DNA from 2 places in the Gluconobacter japonicus genome. Region 1 is predicted to be linked to the other one. Evidence: predicted binding sites of a transcription regulator. Region 1 holds the regulator's gene; the other holds the start of a gene.
The links. The regulator HrcA, encoded in region 1, represses chaperone genes, less so after heat shock. The targets are predictions, from matches to a motif close to GTTNGCACTCNCNNNNNGNGAGTGCNAAC.
Positions count from the first base shown of each region.

Region 2: a site for HrcA is predicted at 4,650-4,678, ahead of groES (co-chaperone GroES). Genes of this name have one in related genera too.

Region 1 covers NZ_JABCQN010000007.1:44,595-51,940, reverse strand. The annotation lists gene HKD32_RS12570 (hypothetical protein) at 1-398, shown strand, start outside; gene rdgB (RdgB/HAM1 family non-canonical purine NTP pyrophosphatase) at 407-1,006, opposite strand; gene rph (ribonuclease PH) at 1,006-1,716, opposite strand; gene hrcA (heat-inducible transcriptional repressor HrcA) at 1,800-2,870, shown strand; gene HKD32_RS12550 (aldo/keto reductase) at 2,934-3,818, shown strand; gene HKD32_RS12545 (penicillin-binding protein 1A) at 3,910-6,540, shown strand; one part of gene prfB (peptide chain release factor 2) at 6,579-6,647, shown strand; one part of gene prfB (peptide chain release factor 2) at 6,649-7,346, shown strand, end outside.
Region 2 covers NZ_JABCQN010000001.1:679,582-686,927, forward strand. The annotation lists gene HKD32_RS03135 (Smr/MutS family protein) at 1-16, shown strand, start outside; gene HKD32_RS03140 (hypothetical protein) at 20-1,108, opposite strand; gene hemF (oxygen-dependent coproporphyrinogen oxidase) at 1,108-2,025, opposite strand; gene HKD32_RS03150 (S-methyl-5'-thioadenosine phosphorylase) at 2,283-3,173, shown strand; gene HKD32_RS03155 (DUF2934 domain-containing protein) at 3,220-3,606, opposite strand; gene HKD32_RS03160 (dienelactone hydrolase family protein) at 3,673-4,386, opposite strand; gene HKD32_RS03165 (DUF4169 family protein) at 4,429-4,623, shown strand; gene groES (co-chaperone GroES) at 4,753-5,043, shown strand; gene groL (chaperonin GroEL) at 5,095-6,732, shown strand; gene HKD32_RS03180 (TonB-dependent receptor domain-containing protein) at 6,976-7,346, shown strand, end outside.

The DNA.
Region 1 (7,346 bases):
ACCTCCATCTTCTTCTGGAGGATGGAGCCCTTATTCGTCCTGCCCGCTGGCAGGGACATCATGCTCTGTTCATGCTTCCCAAAGTTCCACCGCGTCTCTGGATCCTTTCCCGATTAAAAAGTGGTTTCAGCCGGTTTGAAAACCGTGGGGTGTTGATAGGGGATCTTACTTTTTATGATGAATTCGGTGCCCATCGTCTCACCACCCACCTGACATCCTGCCCTGCAGAGGGGTGGGGCCCGCAACAAAGCCCTCTGACACGCTGGACCAGTGGCAAAGCCCTGCTGGAGTTCGACTGTCCCCCCAGCAGCACAGCCGTCATGATGTCCATGGAGATCTGTTCGGAAGGCCCCTATCGTCTGTGGCCTCACGAAGAACCCCAGTCTCCTGTTACATAGGAGGCGGTTCAGCCTTCCACGCACGCCTTCAGAAACAGTTCAAAAGCGCGGCCACGATGGCTGAGGGCGTTCTTTTCGCTCTCAGCCATCTCGGCAAAAGTCCGCGTTTCGCCTTCTGGTACGAACATGGGATCGTAGCCATGCCCCTGTTCCCCGCGCGGAGGCCAAACCGTCTGGCCATGACACTCACCGACAACCGACTGCGTTTCTCCATCCGGCCATGCAAGACAGAGGGCCGCGACGAAAGACGCACCATGATCGGTCGTATCGCCCATTTCCCGATGCACCCGCTCCATGGCAATGCTCATATCCTTGGTCGGTCCACCCCAGCGCGCTGAATAGACGCCGGGCTGGCCGCCCAATGCGGAAACACAGAAACCGGAATCATCAGCCAATGCGGGCATGCCAGAAGCTCGCGCCGCAGCAAGAGCCTTGATTTCGGAATTACCAACGAACGTATCAGCCGTTTCTTCCGGTTCCGGCAGGTTCAGTTCCCCAGCAGACACGACCGTAATGCCGCTTTCTGCCAGAAGGGTAGAGAATTCGCGCAGCTTCCCGGCATTGTGGCTGGCAAGAACGATTTTTGATCCACGGGACAGACGACGCATCACAGGGTCTCCAGTGCAGCATTCTGGGCTTCGAACAGTTTGGCTGTGCCAAGACGTGCGAGGCGTAGCAGTTCAAAAAAATCATGGTCCTGAAAGGGAGACGTTTCCGCCGTACCCTGAATTTCCACGATGCCACCCTCGGCCGTCAGAACAAAATTCGTGTCGGCCTGTGCTGCGCTGTCTTCAATGTAATCCAGATCCAGCACGGCTCCGGCCTCTGTCAACCCGCAGGAAACAGCGGCGACCTGTGATGTGATGACGGAAGTGAGCTTAGCTTTTCGCAACGCCAGGGAAAGCGCCACCCAGGCACCGGTAATGGACGCGCAGCGTGTCCCGCCATCGGCGTTCAGCACGTCGCAGTCCAGTGTGATGGTCCGTTCGCCCAGTTTCTTCAGATTGACGCAGGGGCGTAGGGAACGGGCGATCAGCCGCTGGATTTCCTGCGTGCGGCCTGACTGCTTGCCCTTGGAGGCCTCCCGGTGTCCGCGTTGATGCGTGGCGCGCGGCAGCATGCCATACTCGGCATTGATCCAGCCCTGTCCCTTGTTGCGTAGGAAAGGGGGCACCTTGTTCTCAATCGACGCCGTGCAAAGCACTTCCGTTCCACCAACCCGGATCAGCGCAGACCCTTCCGCATGTCGGGCGAAGCCTGGCTCAATGGATACGGGGCGACCTTCGTCGCTGGCGCGGCCAGACGGACGCTTTGTCATGCGAAAAAATCCTCTCTTAGAAGCGAGTCCTGCCTCTACCGCGTTTGACGAGAACGCTTCCAGCCCCGACATACAGTTTTACCATGATGAGACCTGACCCTTCCTTCTTCCGCATGTCGAACTCCTTTCCTTCCGGGCTTGGGGACAGGGAAGCTGCGATTCTGAGGGAAATCGTCGAGGAATATGTCGAAACAGGTGCGCCGATCGGCAGCCGAACGCTGGCACAGCGCCTCAATCCAGCCTTGTCCCCTGCGACGATCCGCAACGTCATGGCTGATCTCGCACGGGCTGGCCTGCTGTTCAGCCCTCACGTTTCCGCAGGGCGCCTACCGACAGAAAAAGGCGTCAAACTCTTCGTGGAGGGTCTTCTTCAGTTCGGTGCCCTGACGGAAGAAGACCGTGCCAATATCGACAGCCGGCTGGACATCCACGGTCGCTCCTATCAGGAGACGCTTGCGGAAGCGTCCTCCATGCTGTCCGGGCTGTCTTCAGCCGCAGGGCTGGTATTGGCCCCAAAATCGGATGCCACCCTCAAGCATATTGAGTTCGTTGCCCTCGGTCCGGGCCGTGTTCTGGTTGTGCTCGTGAGTTCTGACGGGCAGGTGGAAAACCGGATTATCGAAACACCGCCCGGCCTTCCACATTCCGCCTTGGTTGAAGCGGGAAACTACCTGAACGCCCATCTCGGAGATCTGACGCTCGGCACCCTCAGGGAGCGGGTCAGCAAGGAAATGGATGCCAACCGTCATGAACTTGATGCTCTGACGGCCAGCGTGATTGAGAGCGGCCTCGCCACATGGGACGCGGATGGTGGAACGCTGTTCGTGCGCGGTCAGGGCAAGTTGCTGGCAGACATCACTGAAATCGAGCGCCTGACAACCATCCGAATGTTGTTCGATCATCTCGAAACCCAGGAAACCATGCTCCAGCTTCTGCAACTCGCAGACGCGTCGGAAGGGGTGAGGATCTATATCGGCAGCGAGAGCGGCATGTTCGGTATGTCCGGCGTGTCCATGATTGTGGCCCCCGCGCGGAATGAGGCTCAGAAAATCGTGGGTGCCATCGGGGTCATCGGGCCGACACGTCTGAATTACGGACGGATTGTTCCAGTCGTGGATTACACGGCCCGGATGGTCGGGCGCCTGCTGGGATAGTTGACTGCAACCCTTCCGCCTTTGCGTTGTTGAATCCCGCGTCCATCGGAAAGGAAAGAGTCCATGGCTACGATTGACGCAAAGAAGTCCGGTACGTTCCTCATTGGTGGTGACCTCAAGGTCCATCGCCTCGGATTTGGTGCCATGCGCATCACAGGCAAGGGCATCTGGGACGAACCACCAGACCATGAGGAAGTGGTTCAGACCCTTGAAAGCCTTCCAAAATTCGGCGTGGATTTCATCGACACAGCGGATTCCTACGGTCCCTTCGTTTCAGAAAACCTGATCCGCGAAGTGCTGTATCCCTACAAGAAGATGGTCATCGCCACGAAAGGCGGCCTGACCCGGCACGGCCCGGATATCTGGAAACCAGTCGGAAATCCGGACTATCTGCGACAGTGTGTCCTTATGTCCATGCGACGACTGGGCGTAGAACGCATAGACCTCTGGCAGCTTCATCGCATTGGGCCGGATTGTCCGGCAGAAAAGCAATTCGAGGCGATCGCCAAATTTCGCGAGGAAGGCCTGATCCGGCATGTCGGCCTGTCGGAAGTAAGCGTGAAAGACATCAAACTCGCGCAGAAATACTTTCCGGTCTCTACCGTTCAGAACCGCTTCAATCTTGTGGACCGCAAGTCCGAAGACGTGCTGGATTTCTGCACCAAGGAAAACATCGGGTTCATCCCGTGGGCACCTCTGGCTGCCGGAGAACTCGCCAAACCGGGCACCGACATGGACAAGATCGCCCATCGGCATCGTGCAGATGCGGGCCAGATTGCCCTTGCCTGGCTGCTCAAACGCTCGCCAGTCATTCTGCCTATTCCGGGGACAGGCAGCAGAGCACATCTGGAATCCAATGTCCGGGCAGCGTCCCTGAAACTTAATGATGAAGAGTTCGCTACGCTGGATCGGCAAGGTCAGGACGTCTGGCAGAAAACCGCCGCATGACCATAATGATCATGAACCGCTGAAAACCGTCACAAAATGACCCTTTTCAGCGGGGGCGACGAACGGCTCGTTTCAGTGCTATGCAGATTTCATGACGCGCCGTTCCATTCGCTCCCGTAATCCGCAAGACCCCAGGGCCAGTATGCCCCGTGGGCCACGTTTCCGTCGTTTCCGCCAGTCTCTTGCGATTGTTGCCGGCGTTGGGCTGGTTGGCATTGCGGGCGTGGGTGTGCTCGGCTGGACCACATACGCCAAACTTGTGGCTGATCTGCCAAGCGTGGATAGCCTGCGGGCTTACCAGCCGCCAACAGTCAGCCGGATCTACGCGTCTGACGAACGGCTGATGGCCCAGCTTGCCAATGAGCGGCGGATTTTCGTCCCAATTGACGCTATTCCGGACAAAGTCAAGCGCGCCTTCTTGTCCACGGAAGACCATAACTTTTACACCCATGGCGGTGTGGACGTGATGGCGATTGCCCGTGCCGGCATGACGGACGTGTTCGCCCGTCACGGACGTCGCCCGCTTGGTGCGTCCACCATTACGCAGCAGGTCGCCAAGGTCATGCTGCTTAACAGCAACGTCCTGACCATTGATCGCAAGATCAAGGAAGCCCTGCTGGCGATGAAGATGGAGCAGGTCCTGTCCAAGGACAAGATTCTCGAAATCTATCTGAACGGCATTTATCTGGGGAACGGTGCCTTCGGTGTCGCCGCCGCCGCCCAGACCTATTTCAATAAGCCGCTCGATCAGCTGGATGATGCGGAAGCTGCCTCTCTGGCTGCTCTTCCCAAATCCCCGACGAATTACAACCCGTTCCTGCACCCGCAAACGGCTCTGATGCGCCGGAACATCGTGCTGGATCTGATGGCCGATAACGGCGTCATCAGCCGCGAGCAGGCAGAGCAGGACAAGAAAGAGCCTCTGGTTCCGCAGCAGAAGCAGCGTTTTGGTCCTCTTCCGGATTCCGAATGGTTCGGCGCGGAAGTTCGTCGTCAGTTGATTAGCCAGTATGGCGAAGACAAGGCCCTTCAGGGGGGCCTTGAGATCCATACAAGTCTGGATCAGCCCCTTCAGGCTTCAGCCACGAAGCTGCTACATGAAGGGCTGATGAACTATGACCGCAGCCGCAGTGGCTGGCGCGGCCCGGTTCGTCATCTGGACGGAATTGACGCTGAAGGGTGGGAAGACAGCCTGAACAGGGTCTCGGCCCCCGCCGGAATGCTGCGTGAATGGCGGCTGGGCGTCGTGCTGCCTGGTGCTTCCAAAGTCGGCTGGATCGAAGAGGGTGTCTCAAAGACCGGTCCACTTTTGACGACGGATCTCTCCTGGGCCAGACGGATGCACCCGCTGCGCGCTGGCGATGTCATCATGATCGAACCGCAGGAAAGCGGTTCCGCTGCCCTACGTCAGATTCCGCAGGTTGAAGGCGCTGTCGTGACGATGGACGTCCGCACCGGGCGCGTGCTGGCCCTTGTCGGTGGCTGGTCCTTCCACGAAAGCCAGTTCAACCGTGCGACACAGGCGCTGCGTCAGCCGGGTTCGTCTTTCAAGCCCTTCGTCTATCTGACGGCCATGGAGCAGGGGATTTCCCCTTCCGAGAAGTTCGATGATTCGCCGGTGTCTTATGGAGACTGGCACCCAAAGAACTACGAACACGACAACTGGGGCCCAACAACCCTTCATGACGCGCTACGTGAGAGCCGGAATCTCGTGACCATCCGTGTTGCTGCCCATCTGGGTATGAAGGCTGTGGCGGATACGGCCATCAAGGCGGGTCTCGTGGATCAGATGCCGCATGTGCTCCCCGCTGCTCTGGGCGCGGTCGAAACGACGGTGCTCAAGGAAGCGGCAGCCTATGCCAGCATCGCCAATGGCGGCCATGTCGTTACCCCTACGCTGGTGGACGATATTCAGGACCGTCTCGGCAATATCGTCTGGCGCGCACCCGGTCTGACACTGGGCACAACATTGCAGGCCCCGCCTGCGCCGCCGGTGGATCCTGCATCTCCCACGATCACGCCAACAGCGCCGGATGGCCAGCCTGCGACAGTCCCGCCAACCCCGGTCCAGCCTGCGCAGCCTGTTCCCGGCAGCGTGTCTGTTCCGTCGCTCACCGATACGCGTCCTGTTCTCGCAAGCGAAGCCAGCACCTATCAGATCACGGCCATGCTTCAGGACGTAATTGCCCGCGGTACGGGGCGTATGGCGGGCGTCGGAATTGATCGACCCATCGCAGGCAAGACAGGCACCAGTCAGGACTTCCACGACGCATGGTTCGCAGGCTTCTCGCCGGATATCGTGACAGTCGTCTGGGTTGGGTTCGATACGCCGCAGACGCTTGGCAAAAATGCAGATGGCGGTCGTATCGCTGGCCCGATCTGGAACAAGATCATGAAAGTCGCGCTGGCTAATCGTCCAAGGCTCGATTTCCGGGTCCCGGCGGATATTACGCTGGCGTCCTATAATACAGGTCGCATTACGGCAACGGACGGATTTAAGGCGGATCAGGTTCCGGGTGCCTCTGTGGCTCTGCATGGCTTCGGCGCCGGTACGGAAGCGCTGACAGCAGCGGATACGGGAGCCGATACCGTTATTTCCGATTCCGAGAGCGATATGGGGGATGCTGGTCCGCAGAGTGCTGGTCCGACGTCCAATCCCAAGGCGCAGGCTCAGAAACCTGCTCCCTCTGATGGTGACATTGGTGTAGGTGGTCTGTACTGAGTGCAGCCACATCACCTCGATGGAATGGAGGAATTATTATGTCGGCCGAGACCGAAGCGCTCTCCGAACAGATCAAGCAGTCGGTGGCACTGCTGAGGAGGCATCTTTAACTGGGATGTCGCTACAACACGCCTTGCGGAACTGAACCACCGCGCGGAAGACCCAGACCTTTGGAATGATGCGGATGCTGCCCAGAAGTTGATGCGTGAGCGGACAACGCTTGCCAATCAGATCGAGGGTGTCCAGCAGATTGAACAGGATGTCGAAGGCACTCTGGAACTTGTCGAACTCGCTGAAATGGAGAACGACACGGATCTGGTGCAGGAAGCCATCACAACCCTGCGCGGACTGGCCGCAGAGGTTCAGAAGCGCGAAATCGAAAGCCTTCTCTCTGGCGAGGCAGATTCCAATGACTGCTACGTTGAAGTGAACGCCGGCGCAGGTGGAACGGAAGCCCAGGACTGGGCGGAAATGATCCTGCGCATGTACACGCGCTGGGCGGAACAGCACGGCTACAAGGTCACCTTCATTGAAAGCAGTGAAGGCGAACAGGCAGGAATCAAGTCTGCGACCATCCAGATCAGTGGCCATAACGCCTATGGTTGGATGAAGACGGAAGCTGGTGTGCATCGCCTCGTGCGGATCTCGCCGTTTGATGCTGCTGCCCGTCGTCAGACGTCCTTCGCCTCTGTCTGGGTCTATCCGGTGGTCGATGATTCCATTGAAGTGGAGATCAACGATTCGGACCTTCGTGTCGATACCTTCCGTGCCTCTGGCGCGGGCGGTCAGCACGTGAACAAGACCGA
Region 2 (7,346 bases), on a different contig from region 1:
TACGAAACGGAAGTAGATTTCAGATCGGGCGTGTTTCCTGCCCCAGTCTCCAGCGCGGTGTATTCATGGCAATCCAGCGCCTCAGGGCGAGGATGGCTCCTATGTCTGGTGTGGCGCGGGACAGAAAGGGAGCAGCGTTATCACCGGCAGCCAGCATGAAATGGTGTTTTTCTGCCCAGCGGTGCACGGTCGGATCAACAGCCGCATCCCAACAGGCTTTCTGCCAGCTTTTGACCAAATCAGGCGGCGTCAACATGGGAAGTGCCACAGTCAGGGCTGTATAGGTGCTGGCCGAGACTGCCTGCCATGCTCTGTAGAGCGCGCCTTCTGGCGGGCGCCTCCGGGCCTGCTGATAGGCCTCAAGGAAGTTCGGAATGCTGTTTGCGCTTGTCTCGGCCAGATCGCCCGTATGATAAAGCGGGACCGTGTCTGGGGGCAGTTTGGCCAGAATGTCCTCAACCGGAACCCCGAGTGTGTAGGGAAGAAGCTGCACGGCATCGACCTGATTGTTGGCCAGCGCATCCAGCGCATCCTCCGTACGCACAAAGCCGGAAACAGGGATGGGGCGCAGACCCAGCAGGGTCAGGCCCAGCAATGCATCAAGTTCTGTCCCTGTTGGCCGTGACACGGCGAGGCGAACGGGATGATCGTGGAAAAAGCCTTTGAGGCGGCTTTTGAGAGTTTTGTGCAGTTCTGCCCGGGCAATCACCACCGTTGTGGTGTGAGCCGTCAGCAGGGGCGTCCATCGGGTAAAATCATAATGGACGCGTGAATCCCCTGTTAGTGAGGCCAGCAGAACACTTCCCGGTGCAATCAGGGCTGTGCTGCCATCGGGGGCCGTATTGGCGTCAAAGAGGTTTGCCGCCCGTACACCATCCTGACCGATGTCAGGTGTGATTTCGAGTGGTGCATCCAGGCCTAGCGTATGAGAAATGACGCCCGCGGCCAGTTCTGCAAACTGACCCTGTATGGAGGCCAGTGTTCCACCAAGGAGGAGGCGGGCATCAGAAATATCTGCGGCCTGAGCCCCCGCCAACGGTATGGCGCTTCCGGCACCGAGCAGGGCCAGCCCTTTCAGGCAGTCACGGCGGGTCGGAGAATGGGGCATCACGGCCAGCGGACTTCCGGTGGCATGCTCATCAGGATTGCTTCCGTGTTGCCGCCTGTTTTCAGGCCAAACAGGGTTCCGCGATCATGGAGCAGATTGAATTCGACGTAGCGACCACGGCGAATGAGCTGAGCTTCACGATCGGCTTCTGTCCAGGGATTGAACATGCGACGGCGGACCACGGCGGGGTAGGCGTCGTGGAAAGCCATCCCCACGTCCTTTGTGAAGGCAAAGTCGCTTTCCAGGCTGCCGGTCGAGAACTGATCGTAGAAGATGCCACCCAGGCCGCGGGGTTCGTCACGGTGATGGAGATGGAAGTAGCGGTCACACCATTCCTTGAAGCGCGGATAGTGTTCCGGGTCATGCTTGTTGCACGCGGCTTCAAACATCTTGTGGAAGTAGTCCGCGTCACTGCGGGCTTCGGCGCTGTCGGGGAACATTGGCGTAATGTCGCCACCGCCGCCAAACCAGCCCTTGGTCGTGATGATCATGCGCGTATTGAAATGCGCGGCACTGACATGGGGGTTGCAGGGGTGCGCGACGAGGGAGACGCCAGTTGCAAAGAAGCGTGGGTCTTCCGATGCGCCGGGAATGTTTTTGCGGAATTCGGGAGAAAATTCACCCCAGACCGTGGAGACGTTGACGCCCACCTTTTCGAAGACACGGCCCCGCATGACGGACATAACGCCGCCGCCACCTTCCGGTCGGCTCCATGCGGTACGGGTGAAGCGACCGGCTTCCGTGCGCTCCCGGAGAACCTGTGAGCCACCTTCGACGGCTTCGTCTTCGAGTTGCTCGTAGGACGCGCAGATCCGGTCCCGGAGAGTTTCAAACCAGGCTTTCGCCTCACGCTTCAGCGTATCATGAGGCACATCCGGGCGAACGAGTTCAGCAAAATCGGGGCTGATCTGGTCCATTTTTCTCTCCCCTACCATCCTGGGTACAAAATCACGTTACGTGGGATGTCCTAGCAAATCGCGCTTGATACGAACAGTTGGCTGGTTGCATGTCTGCTGCGGCTCTGTGGCGTGATGATGGCAGAGAGTGTCTTGCCGCTTCGTAAATATGAAACCGTTTTTTGCACCGGGCTGAGCAGCAGAGGCTTGCGCATGGCTTCGGTCTCGTGTTCCTGAACGATCCTCAAACATGTTCATCAAGGGCGGATTGAACACTCATGTCTTCGGAAACAGAAATTCAGCCGGTTATCGGCGTCATCGGCGGCTCTGGCCTGTATGATATTGATGGTCTGGAAAACAAGGAATGGCGCCGGGTTGAAACGCCTTGGGGCGAAACATCCGACGAACTGCTTTTCGGAACATTTGAGGGCGTAAAATGCGTCTTCCTGCCGCGTCATGGTCGTGGGCATCCGATCCCGCCGTCACGTCTTAACTTTCGTGCAAATATTGACGCTCTGAAGCGCTCGGGCGTGACGGATATTCTGTCGCTCTCAGCTGTGGGTTCTTTGAAAGAAGAATTACCACCGGGTCGTTTCGTGCTCGTCGATCAGTTCATTGATCGCAGTTTCGCCCGCGAAAAGAGCTTCTTTGAGACGGGATGTGTGGCGCATGTCGGCATGGCTGATCCGGTATCAGGCCGTCTGCTGGATGTTCTGGAAGCAGAGTCCCGTAAACTCGATATTCCGGTGACGCGCGGTGGCACTTACATCGTCATGGAAGGCCCACAGTTCTCAACGCGTGCCGAGAGTGAACTCTATCGGTCATGGGGATGCTCGGTTGTAGGCATGACCAACATGCCGGAAGCGAAACTCGCCCGTGAAGCCGAGATGACCTATGCGACGGTTGCGATGGTCACGGATTATGACTGCTGGCACACCGAGCATGACAGTGTCACGGTTGAGGCTGTTGTGAAGGTCATGAAAGGGAATGCGGATAATGCCCGTCGCCTCGTGAAGGCTGTGATTCCCGTTCTGGGGCAGAAGCGCCCGCTGGATCTTTCCGCCGAGCGTGCGCTCGATTTTGCGATCATCACTGCGCCTGAAAAGCGTGACCCGGCGTTGGTCGCCAAATTGGATGCTGTTGCAGGTCGTGTTCTAAACAAGGCCTGATGTTTCTGCCGCCCGCTTTTCAGGCGGGCGGCAACAGGGAAGGCAATCAGGGGCCTTCCTGCTTTTCATCAATCTGGGCATATCCCGGTTGACCGGCATCAGTGCTGGGATCATTCATCAGTTCGCGCTCTTCTTTCCGGTCTGCAACGGGGAAGTGGCGCTGATCACCCTGATCCGTACTGCGCTCGGGAAATTCTCCAAGATTTTCCTGAAGTCTTGGATCTTCTATCTGGACATCGGCCAGTTCTGGCGGCGGCAGGTTCTCAACAGGGATGCCTTCCGGGACACCTTTGATGGAAATCAGATCTGTTGCTTTGTCCAGATAGGCTTCCGGGCCGCCGTCAGGTTTGCCGTCGGCTTCCCAGAGGAGCTTGGCTTCACGACGGATGGCGGCATCGCGTTTGGGATCGACTTCAAGCGGATTGCTGCTCATAATCAAAACTCCTGAATAGGGTAGGAATGCTTCAAAGAGGTCCGTGTCGTTATATCGCTACGGACGTTATGCTCTCTTGAGATGATGTTTCAGGAAGGCAACGCTTCGGCTCCAGGCAAGATCACGTGCATCCTGATTAAAGCTGGATCGTTCCGGACAACCGAAGCCGTGACCGGCTTGATCGTAGAGGAAAACCTCCACTTCAGAGCGTGCTGCCCGGATTTTTTGAACATCGGCTGGAGGAATGGATGCGTCTTCACCGCCGAAATGAAGCTGTGTCGGGCAATGGGGAGCCGTATCGCAATGATTGGCAATGCCGCCGCCATACCAGCCAACGGCAGCATTGAAATGATGCGTCCGTGTTGCTGCAAGCCAGGCGATCAGGCCACCCCAACAGAAGCCAAGGACACCCACAGGACGTTGATCATCATTTTCACGCAGTTTTTCGGCACAGGCTGCGAGGTCCTGCTGGATCAGGTCCGGTGAAATTCCGCTGCGAAACTCCAGGCCTTCCTTCAGGCCTGCTTCGTTATAGGCGAGAACCGTATGGGGTTTGACCCGGTCAAATAAAGCCGGGGCGAGGACATGGAAACCCTGTTGTGCCAGTTCCGAACAGACCTCCCGGATATGTCCGGTCAGGCCAAAGATTTCCTGTACCACAACGATCGAGCGGGGGGACTCGGGGGAGCCGGTTTCCCAGGCTTCAAATTCATGTCCGTCAGCCGCCTTGAGGCGGATCATGTGACCTTCGGTCTTCTCTTGGGAATGCTTGTGGTCCATTGATTTCTGTCCAGTTTCTGTAACGCCGGAAAGGCAGGTGCCATGAGCGACGTCATCAATCTCCGTCGGGAACGCAAACGCCGCAAGTCTGTTGAGGATGCGAAGGACGCTGAAACTAATCGTCGTCTATTCGGGCGAACTAAGGGGCAAAAAATGGCAGATTCTCTCGAGAAGCAGCGCCTCAAAACCCTTTTGGACGGCAAGAAAATTTTTTCCCTGAAGGATGATGGTTCTTGACGAAAACAGTCGTTGGGACTACCTCTCTTGGCACTCTCGATGTGGGAGTGCTAACTGCGCTGCAGTCATTGAGCGCGTAACCCGGCCGCGTCGCTTTGTAGAAGGGCACGGCCTAAAATGGAGCAATCCATGACGACTTTTCGTCCCCTGCATGACCGCGTTGTGGTCCGTCGCCTGACTGGTGAAGAGAAGACCGCTGGCGGCATCATCATCCCTGACACCGCTAAGGACAAGCCGACCGAAGGCGAAGTCGTTTCCGTAGGCCCAGGCGCCCGGAACGAGCAGGGCCAGATCGTGGCTCTCGACGTCAAGGCTGGTGACAAGGTGCTGTTCGGCAAGTGGTCCGGCACCGAGGTGAAGATCGACGGCGAAGAGCTGCTGATCATGAAAGAGAGCGACATCATGGGTGTGATCGGCTGAACAGCCGTCCCCATTTCCTCTCATTAAAAGACCTCAACAGGAGATAAGAACATGGCTGCCAAGGACGTAAAGTTTGGTGCCGATGCCCGCGACCGTATGCTGCGTGGCGTTGATATTCTTGCAAATGCCGTCAAGGTAACGCTGGGCCCGAAGGGTCGTAACGTTGTTCTCGACAAGAGCTTTGGCGCACCGCGCATCACCAAGGACGGTGTCTCTGTCGCCAAGGAAATCGAACTGGCTGACAAGTTCGAGAACATGGGCGCTCAGATGGTGCGCGAAGTCGCATCCAAGACGAACGACCTCGCCGGTGACGGCACGACGACCTCCACGGTTCTCGCGCAGGCTATCATCCGTGAAGGTGCCAAGGCTGTTGCCGCTGGCATGAACCCGATGGACCTGAAGCGTGGCATCGACAAGGCTGTTGGCGTTGTTGTTGAAGAGCTGAAGAAGAACAGCAAGAAGATGACCTCCCCTGAGGAAATCGCTCAGGTCGGTACGATCTCTTCCAACGGTGAGCGCGAAATCGGTGAGATGATCTCCTCTGCAATGCAGAAGGTCGGCTCCGAGGGCGTCATCACGGTTGAAGAAGCCAAGGGTCTGCACACGGAACTCGACGTTGTCGAGGGTATGCAGTTCGACCGCGGTTACATCTCCCCGTACTTCGTGACGAACCCGGAGAAGATGACGGCCGATCTCGATGCGCCGTACATCCTGATCCACGAAAAGAAGCTTTCCTCGCTTCAGCCGATGCTGCCGCTGCTTGAGAGCGTTGTGCAGTCCGGTCGTCCGCTGATGATCATTGCTGAAGACGTTGATGGCGAAGCCCTTGCCACGCTGGTCGTGAACAAGCTGCGTGGTGGTCTGAAGATCGCTGCCGTCAAGGCTCCGGGCTTCGGTGACCGTCGCAAGGCCATGCTGGAAGACATCGCGATCCTGACGGGTGGCCAGGTCATTTCCGAAGACATCGGGATCAAGCTGGAATCCGTTACCCTCGACATGTTGGGCCGCGCCAAGAAGGTTCACATCGAGAAGGAAAACACCACGATCGTCGAAGGCGCTGGCAACAGCGAAGACATCAAGGGTCGTTGCAACCAGATCCGTGCGCAGGTCGAAGAAACGACGTCTGACTACGACCGTGAGAAGCTCCAGGAGCGTCTGGCCAAGCTGGCTGGTGGCGTTGCCGTCATCCGCGTCGGTGGCAGCACCGAAGTGGAAGTGAAGGAGCGTAAGGATCGCGTTGACGATGCGCTGCACGCAACCCGCGCTGCTGTTGAAGAAGGTATCGTTCCGGGTGGTGGTACGGCTCTTGCTCGCGCCTCTGTCGCTCTGAAGGGTCTGACCTTCGACAACGACGACCAGCGCATTGGTGGTGAGATCGTTCGCAAGGCACTTCAGACGCCGCTGCGTCAGATCGCTGAGAACGCTGGTGAAGACGGCGCCGTGATCGCTGGCAAGGTGCTCGAGAACGACACTTACAACTTCGGTTTTGATGCTCAGAACGCTGAGTACAAGGACCTTGTTGCTGCTGGCATCATCGATCCGACGAAGGTTGTCCGTACGGCTCTACAGGATGCCGCTTCGGTGGGTGGTCTGCTGATCACGACGGAAGCTATGGTTGCCGAACGCCCAGAGAAGAAGGCTCCGGCCGCTCCGGGTGGAATGGGCGGCATGGGCGACATGGATTTCTAATCCGATCGCACTTGATTTTCGCCCCGTTTCATGGGCGGGAATTGCGTCAGAACATTACAGGAAAGGCCGGTCCACGCAGGTGGGGCGGCCTTTTTTGATATGTGCAGGGCGCATATGTGACCCTTATGCAACGCCTGTCACAGAACTATCATGTTACGCCCGTAACCACGGTAACTTGGGGTGACATTTGCGTAACGACCTGTCTAAAGGACTCCACCGCCTTTAGAAGGATTTCGTTTCACTATGATCGTATCGCGTCGCAATACGTTACTTTGCGCATCGGTGCTGGGGATGGGAGCGCTTTCGAGCGTGGCTCATGCTGCAACCGAAAGCACCCATACGTCCTCACATGTGCGCCACAAGACTGTGACCCATAGTCCGGTGCGTTCTGCTGCGACGCCTGCAACAACAGCTCCGGTATCGGTTCGTCCCGTAGCGGCTCCGCAGTTTAATGCCCCTGTAGCGGTCAACCGGAGCCATGCCGTCCGTTCCATTGATTCAGCAACGCAGGAGAGCGTTGTTGTCACGGGTTCGGCTCTGAGCACGTCCAATAACTCCAATGCCAATCCGGTCCAGATCGTGACCAGCAAGCAGATCGAGCAAACGGGTGCCAC